One region of the Bradyrhizobium sp. SZCCHNS1022 genome, then DNA from elsewhere that is predicted to be linked to it. Evidence: predicted binding sites of a transcription regulator. Region 1 holds the regulator's gene; each other region holds the start of a gene.
The links. Region 1 encodes LexA, which represses DNA repair genes until DNA is damaged. Its sites were predicted from a motif close to TGTTCNNNNTGTGTTCNG; they were not measured.

Region 1 (4,186 bases):
TCGCGGCGCCGCTCGGGCTCGACGGTCCGTTCTGGTCGCTGATGGGATGGGGCATCGACTGGATGATCGCGGTGACGCGCTGGGTGGCAAACCTGCCCGGCGCGGTCGGTCGCATCCATGCGTTCGGCATCGGTCCCGTGATCGCCGCAAGTCTTGGCCTCATCCTGATGGGTCTGCTGCGCACGCCGCTGCGTTGGAGCGGCGCGGGTCTGCTTGCGGCTTCGATTCTCTGGGCGCTGATGACGCCGCAGCCGGACATGCTGATCTCCGCCGATGGCCGCAACGTCGCGGTGCGCGGCCGCGAGGGCCGGCTGCATCTCATCCGGACGGGTAAGGACGCCTTCCTTGCTCAGGAATGGCTCGCCGCCGATGCCGATGCGCGAACGCCGGCCGATAGCTCGCTCGGCGACGGCGTGTCCTGCGATGACGCCGGCTGCGTGGTGCCGCTTGCCGATGGCCGCTTCGTCTCGCTCGCGCTGCGCGCCGAGGCCCTGGAGGACGATTGCGCGCGGGCCGCACTGGTCGTGACAGTCAGGCAAGCGCCGCCCGATTGCACGGCCTTAGTGGTAGATCGCGACCGGCTGCAGCATCAGGGTGGACTGGCCCTCACGCGGCGCGGCGACGGCTTTGCGGTCGAGGCCGTCCGGCCCAACGGCACGCAGCGGCCGTGGTGGCCGGCTGCTCCCGATGCGGGCGATTTCCAGGCAACGCTGGCGCCGCGCTCGCCGGCGCCAAGATCCCAGGACGCGACGCCGCCGGAGGCGGAGCAGGGGGCGGTGGATTAGCAATCCGGCAGTTCGAACGTGCCGAGATGATATTCGGATGCGTCGTCGTCCTCGTCGCCATCCGACGGGCTTCGCGATGGCGGTGGAAGCTCCACCAGGGTGAACAGCGCATCGGGATGTTGCTGCCAGACCGCGATATCGTCGGCCGTCACGGTCAGCCATCCGAACGTGAATATGTAACGACCGGGCTCAGTGATGCGCCCGGCCTTTTGCCAATTGATCTTGTTGACCACGGGCCATTCTCCCCCCGGCGAACCATAACTTCCGCCGAGGGCCGAATGTTCCCATTTGTCTTCGCATCCGTTGCGCTTCTCAGTTCAGGTGATCGAGATCCGCCGCACCGGCGTCGTTTCGCTGCTGCTCGAAGCCTCGGTGCCCAGCGGCCTGCGCTCGGCCGGCTGCTTGGTCGCGGGCAATTGCAGCACGGTGACGCGTTGTCCCTCGCAGAGCTGGGTCACCAGCACATGCCGACCATCTGCGAACTCGATCGCATCATGGTGGCGATCGGGCACATGCTTCTCGATCGTGTTGAACTTGGCCACGCGGTCGCGGATCGTGCGGGTCCAGATCCAGCGGCTGTCGTAGCGAACGTCGTCGGCAAACGCCAATTCCGTCCCGGGCAGCATACACACGGCGACATTCGGCTCGCTCTCGGAGGCGAAGCCGCGGGTCGAGGTTCCGCGGAACGTCGTCGAGATCAGCGTTTCCCCGACTTTCGCCGGGCGGGACGCAACAGCATGCAGGCTATAGTCACACATCGGATCGCTCCTCGTTCGAGATAGCAACCCACGCTCCCCCCGGACAGGCGCAGGCCTCTATCAGAGTGGACATCAGGAACGATGTTAGCGCGTGCTTGACGGCAATTCTGCGCTGATCTGCACCCCGTACGGCGCTTCGCGATCACAAGCGTTTGAGCGTGTTGCATCGCGATCGAAGTGCAATCATCATCAGCGCCGTCGGAAGAGACCTCCAACGCGTCAGATCAAATTGCGCGCGATCCAGTTCGCGCGCGTGACGATCAGTACTTGCGGTACAGCCCGATCAGCTTGCCCTGGATCTTGACGCGGTTGGGCGGCAGGATGCGGACTTCATAAGCGGTGTTGGCCGGCTCCAGTGCGATCGAGGCGCCGCGCCGGCGGAAACGTTTCAAGGTGGCTTCCTCATCGTCGATCAGCGCGACGACGATGTCGCCGGTGTCGGCGGAGTCGTTGCGCTGGATCAGCGCCATGTCGCCATCGAGGATGCCGGCATCGACCATCGAGTCGCCGCGGACTTCCAGCGCATAATGCTCGCCGGAGCCGAGCATGTCGGCCGGGACGCTGATGGTGTGGCTGCGCGTCTGCAGCGCCTCGATCGGCGTGCCCGCAGCGATGCGGCCCATCACCGGGACGGCGACGGGACGATCGCCCTCGTCGATCGCCGGCGTGCTGGTGCGCACCTTGCCGAGATTACCTTCGATGACAGACGGCGTGAAGCCACGCCGGTTGTTCGCCGCCTGGGACAGTTCGGGCAGCTTGATCACCTCGATGGCGCGCGCGCGATTGGGCAGGCGGCGGATGAAGCCGCGCTCTTCCAGCGCGGTGATCAGACGATGGATGCCCGACTTCGAGCGCAGATCGAGTGCGTCCTTCATCTCATCGAAGGAGGGCGGCACGCCAGCTTCCCTCAGACGTTCGTTGATGAACCGCAGAAGTTCGTACTGTTTGCGCGTCAGCATCTCGACCAGATCCCCAGGTTGATGTGTCGTTCTCGCCCGAGACGTTCTTGTTCAAGACGCTCTCGTTCAAGACGTTCTCGTTTGAAGCGTTCTCGTTCGAAACGTCCTCAGTTCGCGGCGCCCGCAACATCTTCGAAACAAATCATGAACGGACACTATCTGTTCGATATGTGTTCTGCAATCATTAATTTGCAATGAAGGTGGTGCGCAAGATGCCTGCTCGATGCCCGCAAAATAGCTGCGAGATCCCTGGCGGTATATTTGGCAGCTGCACCCTGTTTAGTCTGGCAGCCTCAGAATCTCGCAGACGGAGCCGGCACTTGCCGCGGGCGCAAAAGCCGGGCGGATCACCAGGGCCTGCGATAGCGCGAGGTTGCCGAGCAGCGAGGAATCCTGATGCGTCACCGGCGTTGCGACCAGCGCGCCGTCGGCGCGCACCTCGAGCCGCGCGCGCAGATAGTCCTCGCGGACGTCGTTGGCGGCGAGGTCGCGGCCGAGCAGCGCAGTCTCGCGGGCAGGGTGGATTTGAGCCAAGCCCACGAGCTTCCGAATCAGCGGCACCAGAAACAACAGGCTGCAGACATAGGAGGAGACGGGATTGCCGGGCAGGCCGATCACGCGCATCTGGCCCAACCGTCCATGCATCATCGGTTTGCCCGGGCGCATCGCGATCTTCCAGAACGCCATGTCCACGCCCTCGGCGTCCAGCGCCTGCTTGACCAGATCATGATCGCCGACCGAGGCGCCGCCGGTCGTGATCAGGATGTCGGCTTTCGCCTCGCGCGCGCGGCGGATGCCTGCGACCGTCGAGTCCAGCGTGTCGGCGGCGATGCCGAGGTCGATGGGATCTGCGCCCTCGGCGCGCGCCAGGGCGCGCAGCGCGTAGCCGTTGGAATAGACGATCTGGCCGGGACCGGGATTCGACCCCGGCATCACCAGCTCGTCGCCGGTGGCAAGCAGCGCTACCTTGGGGCGGCGGTGCACCGGGAGCTCGGGATAGTTCATGCTGGCGGCGAGCGACAGGTCGCGATCGCTCAGGCGTCGGCCGGCTTTGAGCAGCACGTCGCCTTCGTGGAAATCCGCGCCGGCCGGGCGAATATGCCGGCCCTTCCTGGCCGCTTCGGTGATGGTGACGTGGTCGCCATCCGCGATCGTGTCCTCCTGGATCACGATGGCGTCGGCGCCGTCGGGAACGACGCCGCCGGTGAAGATGCGCGCGGCCTCGCCGGGCCCGAGCGTGCGATCGAACGGCCGGCCGGCCGCGATCTCGCCGATGACCTTGAGCGTGGCGCGGGCGCGGTCGGCATCCGCGGCGCGGACCGCATAGCCGTCCATCGCCGACATCGGCTGCGGCGGCTGGGTCCGCAGCGCCGCGACGTCCCGCGCCAGCACCCGGTGATAGGCCTGGTCCAGCGCGACCTTTTCCTCCGGCAGCGGCGCGGCGCCGTCGAGCACCAAGGCCAAGGCATCAGAGACCGGCATCAGGGCCATGAAGAGTTCCTTCCGAACAGGCCGGCGCAGCGCCGACCGATTCCGCCTTCTAATCGAAGCTTCGATGCAAGGCCAAGCGCTTCGGCGGCAGGGCCGTCAGGACAGTCGATCGGTGGCCGCCCAGATACGCCGCTGCTTCGCCCTCCAGGTATCGTCAGACGTTGTCTGCAGATGCTCACTCACAGTCGCGCGA
Region 2 (4,186 bases), on a different contig from region 1:
GGCCGGCAGATCGGGACGGGCCCCGAGCTTCTCGGCGAGATCGGCGTCGCGCTCGGCGCTCTTGAACAGGCTGCGGTAACCGTCCTCGGAAAACTTCGCCGTGAGATTCTGCACCAGCGCCATGCGCACTGCCGGATAGCTGCGCGCGATCAGAAGCTCGGTCAATGGCTCACCAATGGCCTTGCGGCTTGCGACCGCAATCAGATGCGGCTGGTTGCCGGTCTTGATGAAGTCCGCGAGGTCACGCTCCGACAGCACCGCAGCCTTCGCCAACATCGGCGCCGCAACACGCACCTCCGGATGGCTCGCCAGCAGGCGCGCGGTGGCGTAGGGCGCGCGCTCGACCGAGGCCAAAGCGGCGCTTAACTCGGCCAGCGCTTCGACGCCGACCTGCGGCAACAGCCGGGCAAAGATCTGATCGTACAGATCGAGTTGCTCGGCTGCGTGCGGCCGTGGCCCGGACAGAAGCAGCGCGGTCGTCTTGCGCAAGATTTCGATCGACAGATCGGACATCGTCCTGCTCTCAGGAGCGGCCTGTCGTGCCGCCGGGAGCACCGGATGCCTTTGAGTCATGGTTCGTTTACCTCTTGCGTCGCGAGGATGTCAGCCCGACCGGCAGCGCCGGCACGACCCTGCCAGAGCATGCAAGCGTCCGCCTAAAGCCACGTTAAGGGATCAGGCGGCCGAGACTGCGTCGGCACCGACCTCGCTGCCTTGACTGCACGTCAACCATGCGATCGCGTCGCTATCCACCATCGGGCGACCGTAGAGCCAGCCCTGCCCGTAGATGCATCCGAGCGTCCGCAGCAGTCGCGCCTCTTCCTCCGTCTCCACTCCCTCGGCGACGATCCTGTGCCCGAGCGGCAAGGCGACCGCGGTAATTGCCGTGATCAGTTGTTGGTTTCGGCAGCTCGTCGTGAGGCCATGGACGAATGAGCGATCAATCTTGATGGTATCGAGCTCAAGGGCCACCAGGTTGGAGATCGAGGAGTGACCGACGCCGAAATCATCGATTGCCAGACCAAATCCGTATGCGTGGATCAGCTCCAGCTCCTGCGCGCAACGCTTCGGATCGAACATCGCCTCCTCGGTGATTTCGATCTCGATTCGCCGCGGGTCGATGCCGTATCGCTGCGCTGCGTCGTTGAGGATTGTCGCAGGCGAATGGATCGAAAACTCGCGCGGCGAGACGTTGATCGCGACTTTGGCGTTTGGCGCGTGACTCGCGTCGAGCGCCCGCACGAATGCGCAGGCCCGTTCGGCGACGAAGCTCGTGAGCTTGTCCGACAAGCGTAGCCGAACGGCAGCACGCACAATCTCCGGCGGCGGGATCATGCCGACCCGCGGGTGCCGCCAGCGGAGCAGGGCTTCAAAGCCGATCACCTCGCGCGTCGCCATCACGACCTGCGGCTGGAATTCGAGGTGGAGCTCACCGCGTGCCAGGGCCTGCGGCAGTTCGAGATCGAGGCAACGCTGCAGCGCCAGCTCAATCTGCATCTGCGCGTCGAACACGCGTATGCAGGCGCGCCCATCCTCTTTGGCCCGATAGAGCGCCGCATCGGCTCGGGCGCAGAGCACCTCGACATCGATATCGCCGTCGAGGTGCGCGGCGATGCCGATCGAGCAGCTGATGGACTGTGGCTGGCCTGCGATTGCCAATGGCTGCAGCAAGCCTTCGCTGAGCCGTTCGGCGAAGGCGATGGCGCGCTCCTCGACATCACGGCCCTGGAACACCACGATAAACTCATCGCCGCCCAGCCGTACCGGCAGGTCATCTGCCTCGCAGCTGGACCGGAGCACGTCGGCTACCGCCGCGAGGACGCGATCCCCGGCTTCATGGCCGCGCGTGTCGTTGATCGTCTTGAAGTTGTCGATGTCGAACAGCAGGAACGCGACGCCCCGCCCAGCGGAGCACGCCGCGTCGGCGACGTCGCGGAAGTGACTCCGGTTGGCAAGCCCGGTCAGCGCATCGGTGCGCACGAGGCGTTCCAGCGCGCGGTTGGAATGCAGCACCTCGCTGTTGGCTTCCGCAAGCGAGGAGGCAAGGTCCGTGGCTTCGAATGCGGTGACTTGGCTGGCGATGAAGCCGCGCTCTCCGACGCGGGCAGCCCGGAACAGCATCAAGGTCAGGAAGAGGACGTCGAGCGCGATGATGTAGCTGACGCCGCTCCCGGACATCAGCATCCTCGACAGCGTGGCCCCCATGAGCGGCGCGCCAAACGCAATCGCCGGCGGCGAATAGGCGAGACTCTGGATGATTGCGCCGGTCGTCGTCCCGGCCATGATGAAGACAACGCAGTATATCGTCTGCGTGGCGAGGAAAGCCCCGAAGCAGAGCGGCACGACCGACCATAGCAGCCCGCTCAGGAACGCCGCGACGGTCAGGGACCGCAGCACCCGCTGCGGATCGGTTTCCAGCATTCCCGAGGATTTCATCCTCAGAATCCACCAGGCCCGGACCAGTGCAAAGGCGACCGCGGCGGCGAGCCAGGAGGAGATGATCGTCCCTCCATGCTCGAGATAGATCAGCAGCGCGAGCGAGACCGCGATCGCAACGTTCGAGAGCAAAGTCAGGGCGATATTTTGCAGCAGGCTCGTCGCCTGCGCTCTCGCAAGTGCCGCCGGCCTCAGCTCGCTATCCTTGATCTGCATGCTTGGCACTGGCGGCCTTCAATGGTCGAATTGACGGAACGACGTGGTGATTGTGGCCCGGAGGATCCGCTCGCGCGGAACGAGCATCCAGAGTGGGGCCTAAGGCGACGTTAATTCGCTCCGGCGGATGTCCTTGATTGCCGCGCAGCGGCGCCTCCTCGTGTTCATGTATTGTTCTTGCGGCTACTGGCGTCTTCAGTTACCTTCCACCCGTTGGGGAGGGCGGCATGGTCCAGCGCGTCACTACCGTTGCCTTTGAAGGGATCGAAGCCCGCGCAGTGGACGTGCAGGTCCAGGTTGCGCCGGGGTTGCCGGCCTTTGCCATCGTCGGCCTGCCGGACAAGGCGGTCTCGGAAGCGCGCGAGCGGGTGCGCTCGGCGCTGATCGCGTCGGGTCTTGCGCTGCCGGCCCGGCGGATCACCGTGAACCTGGCGCCAGCCGACCTGCCCAAGGAAGGTAGCCATTACGACCTGCCGATCGCGCTCGGCCTGATGGCCGCGATCGGCGCCATCCCGCCGGATGCGCTGAGCGGCTTCACCGTGCTGGGCGAACTCGGCCTCGACGGCTCGATTGCGCCTGTCGCCGGCGTGCTGCCGGCCGCGATCGGTGCCAATGCCCGCGAGGAAGGCCTGATCTGTCCGGCTGCGTGCGGGGCCGAAGCGGCCTGGGCCAGCCCCGATATCCAGATCATTGCGGCAAGCTCGCTGATCCAGATCGCCAACCATTTCAAGGGCACGCAGGTGCTGTCGCGGCCGCAGCCGAAGATCCACGAGGCGCCGTCGAGCGCGCTCGACCTGCGCGACATCAAAGGCCAGGAGAGCGCCAAGCGGGCGCTCGAGATCGCCGCGGCAGGCGGCCATCATCTGCTGATGATCGGTGCGCCCGGCGCCGGCAAGTCGATGCTGGCGGCGCGGTTGCCATCGATCCTGCCGCCGCTGTCACCGGCCGAGCTCCTTGAAGTCTCGATGATCGCCTCGGTGGCCGGCGAGATCGAGGGCGGCGCGCTGACCTCGCGACGGCCGTTCCGCAGCCCGCATCATTCGGCCAGCATGGCGGCACTGACCGGCGGCGGCCTGCGCGCCAAGCCCGGCGAGATTTCTCTCGCCCATCAGGGCGTGCTGTTCCTGGACGAGCTGCCGGAGTTCGATCCGCGCGTGCTCGACTCGCTGCGTCAGCCGCTGGAGAATGGCGAGGTCTCGATCTCGCGCGCCAACCATCGCGTGACCTATCCTGCCCGCTTCATGCTGGTCGCAGCGATGAATCCCTGCCGCTGCGGCAACGCCTTCGAGCCCGGCTATGCCTGCAAGCGCAACCGGATCGAGCGTTGCACCGCGGACTATCAGATGCGCATCTCCGGTCCGCTGATGGACCGCATCGACCTGCGCATCGAAGTGCCCGCGGTGACCGCAGCCGATCTGATCCTGCCGCCAGCCGCCGAGGGCTCGAAGGAGGTCGCTGCGCGCGTCGCAACGGCGCGCGGCATCCAGCTTGCGCGTTACGCGGCAGCCGGCCTGCCGCAAGTCCGCACCAATGC
Region 3 (4,186 bases), on a different contig from region 1:
TCATCTCGCTCGCGATTTTGCTGCGTTCGATGACGCCGAGCGCCTCGACGAGCTGGAAGGCGATGCCGCGCGCAATGCCGGTGATGTCCTCCGCCTTGGACAGTTCGAACAGCGGGCCCAGCAGCTTCTCGATATGCGTCTTCAGCCACAGATCGAGGCGCGCCTGGACCTTGTCGCGCGCAGCGCCGGTAAGACGCTCGTCAGCGATGATGCGCAGGCGCGGATGCAGCGCGTCGTCAGCCGCCACCAGCTTGGCGACCGCATCCCCGGTCCAACGGACCGTACCGTCGGCGGTGAGCACGAAATGCTCATCGGGCGCGTTGGAGAGCTTTTCAGCGCGGGCCTCGATCTCGCCGGCCAAAGCCTTCTGGGCCGCAGCCTGCAGGGCCTTGGCTTCGGAGCCGGCCTCGGCGGCGTCGGGCGCGAAGGTGAATCCATCCAGCCGGCCGATCGCATGCCCTTCGACGATCACTTCGCCAGTCTTGCCGATTTCCGTATTCAAAACACTGTTCTCCCGCAGGCGCCGCATCAATACACTGGTACGACGATCAACGAAACGCTCCGTGAGCCGTTCATGCAGGGCGTCTGACAATTTATTTTCAACATCGCGGGTAATTCCCTGCCAATAATCGGGATCGGCCAGCCAATCCGGCCGGTTGGCGACGAAGGTCCAGGTGCGAATTTGTGCAATCCGGCCCGATAGCGTGTCGATATCGCCGTCGATGCGGTCGGCCTGGTCGACCTGAGCGGCATACCACGCGTCCGGAATCCGCCCTTTTTGCATCAAAAAGCCGAACACCGTGGTGACGAGCTCGGCATGGGCCGCCGGCGACAGCTTGCGGTAGTCCGGGATCTGGCAGGCTTCCCACAACCGCTCGACCGCCGCCGCGCCATGCGCCAAATCCCGCACATCCGCGTCGCGCGCCGCGTGATCCAGCACGCGCAAATCTTCGGCAACGGGCGCCCGCGTCAGCGCCTCATGCGCCGGCGGCAAAGCCAGCGACACCTGCAGCGCGCCCAAAGACGAAAAATCCAGCCGCGCATTGCGCCATTGCAGCACCTTCACGGAATCGAAGGTGTGGTTCTGCAGCACATTGACGAGTTCGGGCTCGAAGGGCGCGCAACGTCCGGTCGTGCCGAAGGTGCCATTTCGCGTAGCCCGGCCGGCGCGGCCGGCGATCTGGGCGAATTCCGCGGGCGTCAAACGACGGAACTGATAGCCATCGTATTTGCGGTCGGAGGCAAAGGCGACGTGATCGACGTCGAGATTGAGGCCCATGCCGACCGCGTCGGTGGCGACGAGATAGTCGACATCTCCGTTCTGGAACATCGCCACCTGCGCGTTCCGCGTGCGCGGAGATAGCGAGCCCAGCACCACCGCCGCGCCGCCATGCTGGCGTCGGATCAGTTCGGCAATCGCATAAACCTCGTCGGCCGAGAAGGCGACGATCGCGGTCCGCCTCGGCTGGCGCGTGATCTTGCGGTCGCCGGCGAATTCGAGCTGCGACAGCCGTGGCCGCGTCACCATCGAAGCGCCCGGCAGCAGCCGCTCGATGATCGGCCGCATCGTTGCAGCCCCCAACAACAACGTCTCGTCGCGGCCGCGCCGGTTGAGAATGCGGTCGGTGAAAACATGGCCGCGCTCGAGATCGGCTGCGATCTGGATCTCATCGACGGCAAGGAACGATACGTCGAGATCGCGCGGCATCGCTTCGACCGTCGAGACCCAATAGCGCGGATTTTTCGGCTTGATCTTCTCTTCGCCGGTGATCAGCGCGACTGCGTCGGAGCCGGTGCGATCGACGATCTTGTTGTAGACCTCGCGCGCCAACAGGCGCAGCGGCAGGCCGATGATCCCCGACGAATGCGCAAGCATGCGCTCGATGGCGAGATGCGTCTTGCCGGTGTTGGTCGGACCGAGCACGGCGGTGACGCCGGAGCCCGGAGCACGATCAGGCGTGCGCTCGAAGGGCGAGGCAGCCGAAGAGGACGAGAAGGCCATTCGTTAATTTTAGGTCTTTGCCGGCGTGATGTGCGCGTGTGCTGTTACACGCGATGGAACCGAGTTTTGAAGCGATTTCAGAAGGTCGCGACCGCACCCGGCTGTGTCAATTTGCTACGCATATAGTGTCGCACCTTAAGCTTCGGAACGCCCGGAGAACGAATCGCGCCCGAATCGCTGACTCCGGCGGCTTTCCGGCTTCGTTCACCGCAACATCTCGCGCGTGAGGTGAAAGACCGCACTAGATCAAGTTTTTGGAGCAACCACAAGCAACGGTTTTGCGACGGATTCGGCGCGGCTTTTTCGGAGCGCGAGTCGAATCAGATTCGAGCAAGAGTCAAACGGATTCACGCGGGAATTGCGACAACGGACGATCCAGAGGGACCGTCTCCCTTTGGCGGAAAGTCGGCGGGCGAGCCGCTACTGCGTTTTCGCCACACGCGGCGGGGTGGCCTGGGTGACGAAGCTGGTCGCCTCCAGCACGCCGGTTCCAAACGGGGTCGGAATCACCAGCCTGAACGGCACCAGGATGCGGGTCCCCGCGATCGGCACGAAATAAATCTCGAGATTGCGCGCGCTGGCCAGATATTTGATCACGGGCCGGTCTGGAATATAGCCCGCCACCGGCGTGAAGTAGATGGCACAGACCAACGCCGGCCCGCGATAGCCCTTTTCGGCCCGCACATTTTCCAGGCGCTTGAAATCGAGCTTGAGCTCGTAGCGCATGCGGCCGTCGAACACCGGCGCGCCGGCGTGGCAGGCCTCCGGCGTCAGCAGATCGCCATTGCCGGGGACGCGCAACAGCGAGGCGGTCATCGGATCGTACACGCCGCGCTTATGCGCCTCCGTCACCGGAATGCGGTCGGGATCGACCGGCGGCGTCGGATCGATGCTGAACTCCTTCACGTTACCATTCGTAAGCGTGATGCGGATCTGTTCGGACTTCTTCCCCGCAGTGGTCGAGGCTTGGTAGCTCTGGCCGACCAGCGCCCCGTTGACGATCCGCCCCTGTGCCGAGCCCTGGCCCGAACCTTGCGAGAAGCTCTTCAGCAACCCCGCGGTGCCGCCTTGCGCGGCCGCGCCATACTGATCCTCGCCGATCTCGATGGCCCAGGTGCCTTTGCCGATCGGGATGCCGGCGAGCGTCGCCTCATATACGGCATCGAGGCGGCCCTGCGCGGAAGCTTGTGGAACGGCGGCGAACAGCACCAGGACAAGCGCGACCGCGATGGTCGCGCCACGTGCGACGCCGCGGGCAAGGCCGCGACCACAGGAGGGCGCGACGATCAAGGGAGCTGCGCGATGGGTCACTTCAAAGGGCCGTCCTGCCAAAACGCCTGCTCGCGCACCTCTGCGCGATCGCCTCGTTACTTAAGCGAAAAAATCCAACGCACAACGCAACTCGGCGTCGGCGCGGCATTTCCCGCGCCGGGTCCCTTGCGGGGCCGAAAGTCTATTGGGCCGCGCCAACGGCATCCAGCCTATCGTACCGCCCCGATTATGCTCTTTATATGGTGACCGGCCAGAGTCTACAGTGTTGATTTCGCGTCAGATTTCTGACTTGTAGGTGATTGCGGGCGCCGCCCTGGAAAAACGGAACTTTGACGGCTACCCCCTGACCCGCGTCGCGCAAAGGGCGGGAGCCACCGCATCTCGAAAGGCGCCAGTTACCCGCCTTCAAAAACTTGACGTATTCGCCCATCGCCCCTATACGTCCGCGTCTCCCAGAGAGAACTGGACGAATTTTGGACCCCCGCGCCGCGCGCCAAAAGCGGCGATTACGGGTGCGGGGATGAAAGAGGATTTGCAACGATGTCGCGGCGCTGTGAACTGACGGCCAAGGGCCCCCAGGTCGGCCACAAGGTGAGCCACTCCAACATCAAGACCAAGCGGCGCTTCCTGCCGAACCTTTGCAACGTGACCTTCATCTCGGATGCGCTGGGCCGCAACGTGCGTCTGCGCGTCTCGACCAACGCGATCAAAAGCGTCGACCACAATGGCGGACTGGATGCGTATCTGCTCAAGGCCAATGCCGCGACGCTGTCGCCGCGTGCGCTGGAGCTGAAGCGCCAGATCGAAAAGAAGGCCGCCGAGGCCGCTCCCGTCGCGAAGGCGAGCTGACTACGAGATTTAGAGCAGCGGCCGAGCCCGGCTGCTCACGGAACCTGAGCAAACCGATAAGGC
Region 4 (4,186 bases), on a different contig from region 1:
CCGTAGCCGCGTTCACCATTGAAGAACTTGACCGTACCCGTCATTGGCATCGGGAAACTCCTCCCCCCGCATTGCTTCCTCCACTGCGCGACATGCGCAGCGTCCGACCGGGCATCACTGAATCGGAAAGCGTGGCCACCTTTACGAGCCGACATTGTATGTGTCGGGTCGCTCGGATTCTTGTTGGGCCTTGATCACCCCGCCGCAACCATTCGCGGAAGCGGAACGTAAAGCCAGTCTACAATCAGTTATTTTACTACGGTTCCTCGGCAATTGCCTATGGATTTTCGACTAATTGCCAGCCCCGGCTTTAGGGAACTCGAGCCGGAAGCGCGCTGCACCGCCCTGGCCGAGAGGTTTCTCCAACTCATGGAGGATGACCTTAAGCTCGTCATGCAACGTCCAGGGCGGGTTCACGACCAGGAGGCCGGTCGTGGCCAGCCCCTCTCCGGCGACCTGCGGCGCCACGCTGAACTCGACACGTAACAACTTACCGGGCGGTTTTGCCGCCGCCGCCAGCCCCGCCACGTGCTGCACCAACTCGTCGGTCGCACGGCGGCTCTTTGCTGGATACCAGAGCAAATAGATACCAGTCGGCCACTTGGCGAATGCGATTGCGAAGCGCTCGCCCAACCGCTCGAATTCATCCTTCGCCTCGAAGGGGGGATCGATCAGCACGAGGCCGCGCCGTTCGTTTGGCGGCACGAAAGCCGGTAGCGCCACCCAGCCATCGAGATCGACGACGCGGGCCTGGGTATCGCGCCGCAGCACGTCGATCAGATGCTTGCGCGGGACAGGTGCGAGCTCGCAGGCCGTCATCCGGTCCTGCGGCCGCAGGAGGGCGCGCGCGATCAAGGGTGAACCGGGATAGGCGGCGAGCTCGGCCTTGGGATTGAAGGCCCGGACGATGTCGAGATAGGGGGCAACCAGAGCAAGCGCCTGATCGGAGAATCGCGCCTGCATGATGCGGGCAATTCCGGTCCGCCATTCGCCGCTGCGGCTGGCCTCCTCGCCCGTGAGGTCATAGAGACCCGCGCCGGCATGGGTGTCGATCACGCGGAACGCGGCCGGCTTCTCCTGCAGATAGATCAGGATGCGCGTGAGCACGATGTGCTTGATGACGTCGGCGAAGCCGCCGGCATGAAAGGCGTGACGGTAGTTCATCGCTGTGAGTTACGACGTCTTGCGACGAAAGTAACCCTGCATCATCACGGAAACAGCGCTCATCAGCGATGGCGCCGTTCCAGGGATTACGCCTTGAACGAGATCGCGGGCCTCAGCCGCCGCGGATTGGCGGCATCGTGACTTCGTCGCGGCGGCAGGCCTGGCGATCGATCTCATCGCAGGAGCGGAACTGCAGCTCCTTCGAGAGGCAGATCCTGACCTCGCTGAGCCGGGTGCGGTTGCAGGTCACGGCGACGGCGGAATTGGTGAGGTTGGGATTGGCCTTGACGAAGGCCTCCTCGACCGCGGCCGGCGTCACCGTCTTGGGCTCGGACAAGTCGAGGAATTCCGGCGGAATCTTGATCACCGCCCGAGCCTTGCGGATGGTCTCGAAATAGGCCTTGGCCGGCAGTCCGGAGCAGGTGCCGTGCTTGTCCCACTCGTTGTAGATCAGCCCCGGCGCCGGCATCAGGTCGAGCATCGAGACCATGATGTTGCGCGGCAGCCGCGGCGACGGCTGCTCGCAATACTCCGGATAGCCGTTCTCATATTGCGGCCAGAGCCCGTGGACCACGAAAGAGTAGGGACGGCCGCTGCACTGCTGGGACCGTCCGCCATTGCCGCGCTCCTCGACGTCCGCGCAGAACGAGGGCGACCAGGACAAGGACAGCACGTAAAAATCGAATGCGCCCGGTGCGTTCTGGCGGCGGTCTTGCGCCTGGGCTGGCGAGAGCTGGGCCGACCACAGGGTGATCCCGCTGAGCGCGAGAGCGGCGAGGATCTGAATTGTCCGCAGTCCGCGGCCGGAGTAGGTGGGCAGGCGATCAGACAACCGATCCAACATGACGAGCTCCCAGGAACATGGCGAGAACTCTACCAGGAGGCGAAAGAACAATTCAAGAACAAAATTGGAGCCGCGCGCCGGCGAAAGCCTGCGACGCGTCTCGTCCAGTCCCGTTCAGTCGGTGGGAGTCTTAGGGCTTCGCCGCGCGGCAGGCGGGGTTGAAGGCCCAGTTGCGGTCGAGGCCGACCACGCAGAATTCGACACCCTCGCCGTAACCGGCAAAGCCGGCATCCTCGATCAGCGAGAAATTGACGGTGCGCGCCTTGCCGTCGCTGATCATCGCGGTGCCGGTGCAGTAGCGTCGCGGAATATTGTCGGACTGCCAGGGCCGGAAAGCGATTTCGTGGATGTTTGAAAAGCCCGTGATGGTCAACGAGGAATTCCAGAACGTGCTTTCCTTGTCCCGGAAGTCGCTGGCGACTCTGGACAGGGCCGATTCGCAGGGGGACAGGCGGCCATCATATTTCGGACCCGACAGCCAGAAGTTCAGCTCGAGCGGGTTGGCAGCCTGCGCTGGGGCAACAGCCGTGACAACGCCGAGCACCGCGCCGCAGACAGCGCCAATGGTCTTGAACGAGATGCTGAGGTCGCGCATAGGCCATCCGCAAAGCTGGAGAGAAGAACGGAACGTGCCGTGCCGGCCTGATGAGGTCAAGTGCAACGCGGCAACACTCCACGACAAGTCGGGGACTCCGCGCGCGGTGTTCTTTTCTTGCGCGGACAGCCCATTTAGGATGGGAGCTAACCGATGGAGATTGCAATGCTGATGACGAAGCCCAGTTTTTTCGACGTCGTTTCCAAGGCCGTCGGGCTGATGGCCGTGGGCGTCGCGCTGGCTGCAGGCCCGGCTCGGGCCGACTGGGTGCCGGCATTCAAGGGTAATGACACCGGCGGCATCATCGCCTATTCGCTCGCCCAGACCACCGATGCCAGGCAGTTGGCGGTCGACCACTGCGCGTCCTACGGCAAGGTGGTCAAGTTCCTGGCGGTGGACGCCCGGTATGGCGGCTATTTGTCGTTCTCGTGCCGTTGGGTGCCGTACGGCTCGGCGCAGCGTCCGTTGCGCACGCTGTACTGAGCCGGTCTGGAATCACCCGGGAAGCTGAGGCGAATATGATCCGCGGACAGGTCGGCGCGAAGCTGTTGGGATGCAGCGTGCTGCTCGCGGCATCCCTCAGCAACGCATTCGCCGCCGAGCTGCCGACCCGCAAGCCGGGGCTTTGGGAAATGAAGATGGTCAGGACGGGCTCGCAGATGCCCGACATGACCATGCAGCACTGCACCGACGAGACCACCGACAAGGACCTCAACAACATGGTCTCGCCGATGGCCAAGCAGATCTGCTCCAAGCAGGACGTGCAGAAGACGCCGACCGGCTATGTCGTCGATTCGGTATGCAGCATGCGCGGCGTGAACACCGCCTCACATGCCGAGATCACCGGCGACTTCAACTCGGCCTACACGGTGAAGACGACCTCACACAGCGAGGGCGTGAGCAATGTCGTGCGCGACACCAGCCTGGCCAAGGTCCTGCGCGACACCACGATGACGATCGAGGCGAAGTGGTTGGGGGCCTGCAAGCCGGGTCAGAAGCCCGGTGACATCGTGATGCCAGGCGGTGGCTTCAAGCTGAACGTCAAAGACATGGACAAGCTGAAGGCATTGATTCCCGGCGCCAAGCAGTAGGCGGGATTCGAGCGCAGGCACAGGGGCATCACTGAGGCCCCGGCGACACCCGAGCGTCCGATTCCTACACTCCGCGAGCCTGTCGCTTGGCTGCCGTGCTTTTGCAGCCTTCACACCGGAATGCGCACCGTCGCGCGCAGGCCGCCCGCCGGGCTCTCGCCCAGCATGATGTCGCCGCCATGGGAGCGGGCGATGTCGCGGGCGATCGCAAGCCCGAGACCGGTGCCGCCCTCGTCCTGATTGCGCGCATGATCGAGCCGCAGGAACGGCTTGAACACCTCCTCGCGCATCGCCTGCGGAATGCCCGGGCCGTCATCATCGACGGTGATCGTGAGGTAGCGGTGATCGCGATGGCCTGAGATCGCGATCGTGTCGGCATAGCGCGCCGCGTTGGACACGAGATTGCCGAGACAGCGCTTCAGCGCCTGCGGTTTCACCGTGACGACCGGCAGGCCCCGGAATGCGACCGAGGCCGTGTGGCCGTTGCGCTCG

Region 2: a site for LexA is predicted at 2,814-2,831, ahead of QX071_RS03570 (YifB family Mg chelatase-like AAA ATPase). Genes of this name have one in related genera too.
Region 3: a site for LexA is predicted at 2,146-2,163, ahead of QX071_RS04615 (helicase-related protein). Genes of this name have one in related genera too.
Region 4: a site for LexA is predicted at 2,052-2,069, ahead of QX071_RS33190 (ribonuclease T2). Genes of this name have one in related genera too.

What each region holds. Positions count from the first base shown of each region.
Region 1 covers NZ_JAUETT010000002.1:353,939-358,124, forward strand. The annotation lists gene QX071_RS15150 (ComEC/Rec2 family competence protein) at 1-785, shown strand, start outside; gene QX071_RS15155 (hypothetical protein) at 782-1,018, opposite strand; gene QX071_RS15160 (hypothetical protein) at 1,103-1,543, opposite strand; gene lexA (transcriptional repressor LexA) at 1,804-2,502, opposite strand; gene glp (gephyrin-like molybdotransferase Glp) at 2,782-3,993, opposite strand; gene QX071_RS15175 (alpha/beta hydrolase) at 4,173-4,186, opposite strand, start outside.
Region 2 covers NZ_JAUETT010000001.1:807,020-811,205, reverse strand. The annotation lists gene QX071_RS03580 (DUF2336 domain-containing protein) at 1-513, opposite strand, end outside; gene QX071_RS03575 (putative bifunctional diguanylate cyclase/phosphodiesterase) at 676-2,652, opposite strand; gene QX071_RS03570 (YifB family Mg chelatase-like AAA ATPase) at 2,880-4,186, shown strand, end outside.
Region 3 covers NZ_JAUETT010000001.1:1,020,812-1,024,997, reverse strand. The annotation lists gene QX071_RS04615 (helicase-related protein) at 1-2,002, opposite strand, end outside; gene QX071_RS04610 (DUF3108 domain-containing protein) at 2,423-3,232, opposite strand; gene rpmB (50S ribosomal protein L28) at 3,815-4,123, shown strand.
Region 4 covers NZ_JAUETT010000008.1:192,513-196,698, forward strand. The annotation lists gene QX071_RS33180 (cold-shock protein) at 1-50, opposite strand, end outside; gene QX071_RS33185 (23S rRNA (adenine(2030)-N(6))-methyltransferase RlmJ) at 292-1,164, opposite strand; gene QX071_RS33190 (ribonuclease T2) at 1,277-2,008, opposite strand; gene QX071_RS33195 (hypothetical protein) at 2,139-2,603, opposite strand; gene QX071_RS33200 (hypothetical protein) at 2,769-3,086, shown strand; gene QX071_RS33205 (DUF3617 domain-containing protein) at 3,122-3,694, shown strand; gene QX071_RS33210 (ATP-binding protein) at 3,805-4,186, opposite strand, start outside.